2 regions of the Variovorax sp. M-6 genome follow, and region 2 is predicted to be linked to the other one. Evidence: predicted binding sites of a transcription regulator. Region 2 holds the regulator's gene; the other holds the start of a gene.

Region 1 (3,355 bases), on a different contig from region 2:
GCCTCGGGCAGCCCCGAGGAAGACGGCCTGGTCTTCAGCTTCAGCTGGCTGGCGCCCGACGCCCCGCTGGACAACTTCGCCCCACCCTACGTCCGGGTCATCGACAAAGTCCGCTCCGCGTTGTCCCTCTGAACCGGCCGGCGCCAGCCTGGCCCCTTCGTGAAACACCGCGGAACCGGCTCCGCCGGGCCGCTGGTGTTGCCCCCGGCAGGGGGTGGGCGCCCGGACACGAAGTGCCGGGCAACCTGGGGGCGAGTCACCAACTCACTTCGCGCTCGGGCGTGGCGCTGATGTTGTGGATCGACAGATCCGCCCCGGCATATTCCTCTTCCTGCGACAAGCGCAACCCGAGCGTGGCCTGCAGCACGCCGTACACCGCCGCGCCCGCGACGAGCGCCCAGGCCACGCCGATCGCCACCCCGATGAGCTGCGCCCAGAGATTCACCCCGCCGATGCCACCCAGGGCCCGCGTCCCGAAAATCCCTGCCGCAATCCCGCCCCAGGTGCCGCACAGCCCGTGCAGCGGCCAGACGCCGAGCACGTCGTCGATCTTCCACTTGTTCTGCGTCAGCGTGAACATCTTGACGAAGATCGCGCCGGCCACGCCACCCACCACCAGCGCGCCGATCGGATGCATCAGGTCGGAACCCGCGCAGACGGCCACCAGACCGGCCAGCGGGCCGTTGTAGACGAAACCCGGATCGTTCTTGCCGAGCGCCAGCGCCGCCAGCGTACCGCCGACCATCGCCATCAACGAATTCACCGCCACCAGCCCCGAGATCTTGTCGATCGTCTGCGCGCTCATCACGTTGAAGCCGAACCAGCCCACGCACAACACCCAGGCGCCCAGGGCCAGGAACGGAATGCTCGACGGCGGATGGGCGCTCAGCGAACCGTCGCCGCGGTAGCGGTTGCGGCGCGCGCCCAGCAGGAGGACCGCCGGCAGCGCCAGCCAGCCGCCCATCGCATGAACCACCACCGAGCCCGCGAAATCGTGGAACTCATTGCCCGTCACCCGGGCCAGCCAGTCCTGGATGCCGAAAGCCCGATTCCAGGCGATACCCTCGTACAGCGGGTAGACGAAGCCCACGATGACCGCCGTGGCGATGAGCTGCGGCCAGAACTTGGCCCGCTCCGCGATGCCGCCCGAGATGATCGCCGGGATCGCTGCGGCGAAGGTCAGCAGGAAGAAGAAGCGCACCAGCTCGAAGCCGCTGCCGATCGCCAGCCGATCGGCGCCGACGAAGAAATGCGTGCCATAGGCAACACCGAAGCCAACGAAGAAATAGACGATGGTCGACACCGAGAAGTCGACCAGGATCTTCACCAGCGCATTGACCTGGTTCTTCTTGCGTACCGTTCCCAGTTCGAGAAAGGCGAAGCCCGCATGCATCGACAACACCAGGATGGCGCCGAGAAGAAGAAAAAGCGCGTTCGTGCCCCGAGTCAGTGCATCCATGGAGTTTGGCGTTGAGGTTTGCGTTGATGTGGTGCGCTCACGCCGGATGACCCGGCTGACGCGCCAATCGAAAGCAAATTTGGTGCCAAATCCGCTTCACTGCGGTGCCTCACGCTCCAAATCGCTGCATCCCGCACCGACATGGAAAGCGCGCTGGTTCGCGGCCGGCGCAGCCAGGCCCGCTGGTGAAACACCGCGGAACCGGCTTCGCCGGGCCGCCGGTGTTGCCCCCGGCAGGGGGTGGGCGGGCTACACGCAGTGAGCCCAACCTGGGGGCGAGCCTATGCCCCCGCGACCTTCATGCGATTGACCAGCAGCGAGCCCGTGGTCTTGGCGCCGTAGTTGTAGGCGTCGGCGCCCACGGCCTCGATCCCCAGCAGCATGTCCTTGAGGTTGCCGGCGATCGTGATCTCCTGCACCGGGAACGCGATCCGCCCCTTCTCGACCCAGAAACCGCTGGCGCCGCGCGAGTAGTCGCCGGTGACGTAGTTGACGCCCTGCCCCATCAGCTCGATCACCAGGAGGCCGGTGCCGAGCTTGGCAAGCATGGCGTCGAGGTCGTCGCCCTTCTTCGTCAGGCGCGAGGTCAAGGTGAGATTGTGCGAGCCGCCGGCGTTGCCGGTGGTCTTCATGCCCAGCTTGCGCGCCGAGTAAGTGCTGAGGAAATAGCCCTCGAGCCGCCCGGCATCGACCACCCTGCGCTTGCGGGTGACCACCCCCTCGTCGTCGAACGGCGAGCTGCCCTTGCCGCGCAGCACATGCGGGTCCTCGACCACGTCGATGTGCTTGGGCAGCACCTTCTTGCCCAGCGAGTCGAGCAGGAAAGTGCTCTTGCGGTAGAGCGCGCCGCCGCTGGTGGCCTGCACCAGGCCGCCCAGCAGCCCGGCCGCCAGCGGCGACTCAAACAGCACCGGACATTCGGTGGTCTTGATCTTGCGCGACTTGAGGCGGCTCAGCGCGCGTTCGGCCGCATAGCGCCCGACCGCCTCGGGGCTCGCGAGTTCTTCGGCCGAGCGCATCGAGCTGTACCAGGCGTCGCGCTGCATGTCGTCGCCGCGGCCGGCGATCGGCGCCACCGAGATCGAGTGGCGCGAGCTCGCATAGCCGCCGCGGAAGCCGCGCGTGTGGGCACTGAAGAAATGGCTCTGCTGCGCCGAGACGCCGGCGCCTTCGCTGTTGGTGATCCGCTTGTCGGTCGAGAGGGCGGCCGCCTCGCATTCGAGCGCCAGCCGGGCCGCCTGCTCGCTCGTGACGTCCCAGGGGTGGAACAGGTCGAGGTCGGGCTGCTCCTTGGCGATGTCAGCCTCGTCGGGCAGGCCGCTGACCGGATCCTCGGCCGTGAAGCGCGCGATGTCGTAGGCCGCCTGCACGGTCTGGGCGATCGCGGCCTCGGAGAAGTCGGAGGTGCTGGCGTTGCCGCGGCGATGACCCACGTAGACCGTGACGCCGAGCGACTTGTCGCGGTTGCGCTCGACGTTCTCGAGCTCGCCCTTGCGCACCGAGACACTCAGGCCGCAGCCCTCGGACGCCTCCGCGCCGGCATCGGTCGCCCCGAGCTTTTTGGCGTGCGCCAGGGCCGAATCGACCAGGTTTTCGAAGAAGGGACGGCTGTAGGCGAAGCCGGAATCGGCGCGCGAGGAAGATGTGGTCATGTGTTGGCTATGATACTTGCGCCCCCTGTTCCCGATGGTGCGGCCAACGATTGACTCTATGTCCCGCAAACCCAAAAAAGGCTACTTCGTCCGTGGCGAGTTCGTAGCCGAAGGCAGTGAACTCGATCTGGAGCTCAAGCGCGAGCTCAAGGGCACCGACGCAGCCAGCAAAACCGACCTCAAACGCGAAAGCGCCGAACTGCAGGCGCTGGGCGAAGCCCTGCTCGGCCTGCGCGCCGGCCTC
Region 2 (3,355 bases):
CGGCCCCAGCGGCGCATAGCCCAGCACGTCGTTCGGTGCCGGCGGGCGCGGCGCTGCGGTGGTTGCGGGGCCGGTGGCCTGATCGAAGCGCTGCTGCAGCGCCTCGCGCGGCAGCGAGGAGCCGACCACGGTGCCGATCGGCCGCACGTACGGGCTGTTCCAGTAGAGGTCGAACAGGCTGCCCAGGCGCTTCACCAGGGCGCCGGCGACGAAGGTGTCGATGTCCAGGAAATTCGCGCCGGCGGTCTGCGTGAAGTACTGGCTGCCGATGTTGCGCCCGCCCGCCACCGCCATCGCGCCGTCGGCGATGAAGAGCTTGTTGTGCATTCGGCGATTGACGCGGTCGAAGTCGAACAGCGAGCTCGAGAAGCGCTGCAGCATGCTGCCGCGGCCGGCCGGGAAAGGGTTGAACAGCCGCAGCTCGAGGTTCGGCGTGGCGGCCAGCGCCAGCAGCAGATCATCCTCGCCGGAGGTGTACAGGTCGTCCATCAGGAGCCGCACCCGCACGCCGCGCAGGGCCGCATCGCGCAGGGTGCGCAGGAAGTAGCGGCCGGTCTCGTCGTTCTCGATCTGGTAGTACTGGACGTCGAGCGTGCGCTCGGCGCGGCGGGCGAGCTGCAGGCGCGTGTCGAGCGCGAAGTCGCCGCCGGGCATGAGCCGGAATCCACTCAGGTCCGGATCGGGGGAGGAGGCCCTGGCGATGCGGCCCAGCGTGGTCTCGCCCGAGGCCGTGATCGCGCTCGAGGGCTGGCGCTCGAAATCGGCCGGCAGCATCGCGCAACCACTGGCCAGGACGGTCGCCGCCAGCAGCGCCGCGCCGAGCCACCCGCGCAACCCTCCCGGGCCCCGAAGCATCGCTAGAGCGCCTTGCGCAGATTGGCCGGCGCGATGCGCAGCGCCTCGCGGTACTTCGCGACGGTGCGGCGCGCGCACTCGATGCCCTGCTCCTTGAGCATCTCGGAGATCTGGCTGTCGGACAGCGGCTTCTTCAGGTCCTCGGCGCTCACGAACTGCTTGATCAGCGCCCGCACCGCGGTGCTCGAGGCATTGCCGCCGGTCTCGGTGCCGAGCGCCGAACCGAAGAAGTACTTGAGCTCGACCGTGCCGTAAGGCGTCGCCATGTACTTGGCGGTGGTCACGCGGCTGATGGTCGATTCGTGCAGGCCGAGTTCGTCGGCGATCTCGCGCAGCACCAGCGGGCGCATCGCCAGCTCGCCGTGCACGAAGAAGCTCTTCTGCCGCTCGACGATCGCGTTCGACACCCGCAGGATGGTGTCGAAGCGCTGCTGGATGTTCTTGATGAACCAGCGCGCCTCCTGCAACCGCTGCGACAGCGCCTGGCTGCCCTCGCCCTTGTGCTGCTTCAGCGCGCCGGCGTAGATGTCGTGCACGCGCAGCCGCGGCATCACCTCGGGGTTCAGCATGACGCGGAACTTGGTGTTGGTGCTGGTGCCGTTGCCGATGCGCGTGACGATCACGTCCGGCACCACCACGTTGCGCTCGACGTCGACGAAGCGGCGGCCCGGCTTGGGCTCGAGCCGGGAGATCAGCTGCAGGGCGGCGCGCACCTCTTCCTCGTTGCTGCGCGCGAGCGTCGCCAGCCGCTTGAAATCGCGCCGCGCCAGCAGCTCCATCGGCTGCTTGCAGATCGCGATCGCGGTCTCGCGCACCTGCGTCTCGTCGGCACCCTCGCCGGGGTGCGCCAGGGCGCGCAGCTGGATCGTGAGGCACTCGCCCAGATTGCGGGCGCCGACGCCGACCGGCTCCAGGCTCTGCAACAGGCCGAGCGCGACCTGGAAGTGATGCACCAGGTCGTCGAACTGGTCGTTGTCGTCGCCGGCCAGGCCCGAGGCCAGGGCCGGCAGCGAATCCTCGAGGTAGCCGTCGTCGTTGAGCGATTCGATCAGGAAGCGCAGCGCGGCGCGGTCGGTGTCGCTGAGCCTCAGGCTCAGCGCCTGCCGATGCAGGAAGGACTGCAGCGATTCCTGGCTGCGCGCCAGTTCGGTGGCGTCGGTGCGTTCGTCGTCGCCGAGGTTGTTGGTGCGCGCGGGCGCATCGCTGCCCCATTCGCTGTCGTCGGGCGCCAGGTCGACCGTGCCGTCGCCTTCCCAGTCGGGCTCGCCGTCGACGGCATCGGTGGCGGCGGCGGCTTCGGCGTCGGGCGTTGCGACCGCGACTTCGGCGGTCGATGTCGAGGGGCCGGGCGCGAAGTCGCCATCGCCTTCGGCCTGGCGGTCCTCGTCGCGCACCGGCGCATCGGCGGCGTCCAGCCCGAACTCCTCGCGCGCCGCCTCTTCGGCCGTGCGCTCGAGGAAGGGGTTGTCGTCGAGCATCTGCTCGACTTCCTGGCTCAGCTCGAGAGTCGACAGCTGCAGCAGCCGGATCGATTGCTGCAGTTGGGGCGTCAGCGCCAGATGCTGGGAGACGCGAAGCGAAAGCCCCTGCTTCATCGAGATAAGGCCCCTACATCCGGAAATGTTCGCCCAGGTACACACGGCGTACCTCGGCGTTGTCGACGATCTCCGAAGGCGTGCCTTGTGCCAGCACATGCCCGTCGCTGATGATGAACGCGTGATCGCAGATGCCCAGCGTCTCACGCACGTTGTGGTCGGTGATGAGCACGCCGATGCCGCGCTCCTTCAGGAAGCTGATGATCCGCTGGATCTCGATCACCGCGATCGGGTCGATGCCGGCGAAGGGCTCGTCCAGCAGGATGAAGCGCGGCTGCGTCGCCAGGGCCCGCGCGATCTCGACCCGGCGGCGCTCGCCGCCGGACAGCGACAGCGCCGGCGAATCGCGCAGATGGTCGACGCGCAGGTCGGCCAGCAGTTCGCTCAGCCGCTCGTCGATGTGCGCCTTGCTGAGCGGCACCATTCGGCCTCGGTCGTCGGGCTCGCTCTGCAGTTCGAGCACTGCGCGCACGTTTTCCTCGACCGACAGTTTGCGGAAGATCGAGGCCTCCTGCGGCAGGTAGCTCAGGCCCATGCGGGCGCGGCGGTGGATCGGCATGTGGGCGATCGGCTCGCCGTCGATCGTGATCTCTCCGGCGTCGGCCCGCACCAGCCCGACGATCATGTAGAAGGAGGTGGTCTTGCCCGCGCCGTTGGGGCCCAGCAGTCCGACCACTTCGCCCTTCTGCACGGCCAGCGACACGTCCTTGACGACCTTGCGGCTGCCATAGCTCTTCTGCAGGCTGCGCGCCTCCAGCCGGCTGCCCGGCTGGCCATCGCTTCCGTTCACCCCGGCGGTTTCGATCACTTCTTGGGGTCTCCGCCGAGCGTGGTGGTGGAACGCAGGCTGTTGCCCGGCGCCGGTGCCGGGGTGGCCGCGGGCTTGGCACCGCCGGTGGCGGGCG

What was found. The regulator sigma-54, encoded in region 2, starts transcription at its own class of promoters, with help from an activator protein. The targets are predictions, from matches to a motif close to TGGCANGNAANCTGCTTT.
Region 1: the regulator sigma-54 is predicted to act here: its motif matches at 1,530-1,547, upstream of AB4Z46_RS00760 (ammonium transporter).

Annotation. Positions count from the first base shown of each region.
Region 1 is NZ_JBFREQ010000001.1:154,190-157,544, forward strand. It holds gene AB4Z46_RS00755 (NUDIX domain-containing protein) at 1-132, shown strand, start outside; gene AB4Z46_RS00760 (ammonium transporter) at 257-1,459, opposite strand; gene pmbA (metalloprotease PmbA) at 1,741-3,111, opposite strand; gene yjgA (ribosome biogenesis factor YjgA) at 3,170-3,355, shown strand, end outside.
Region 2 is NZ_JBFREQ010000025.1:93,665-97,019, forward strand. It holds gene AB4Z46_RS25130 (phospholipase D family protein) at 1-855, opposite strand, end outside; gene AB4Z46_RS25135 (RNA polymerase factor sigma-54) at 858-2,450, opposite strand; gene lptB (LPS export ABC transporter ATP-binding protein) at 2,464-3,258, opposite strand; gene lptA (lipopolysaccharide transport periplasmic protein LptA) at 3,255-3,355, opposite strand, start outside.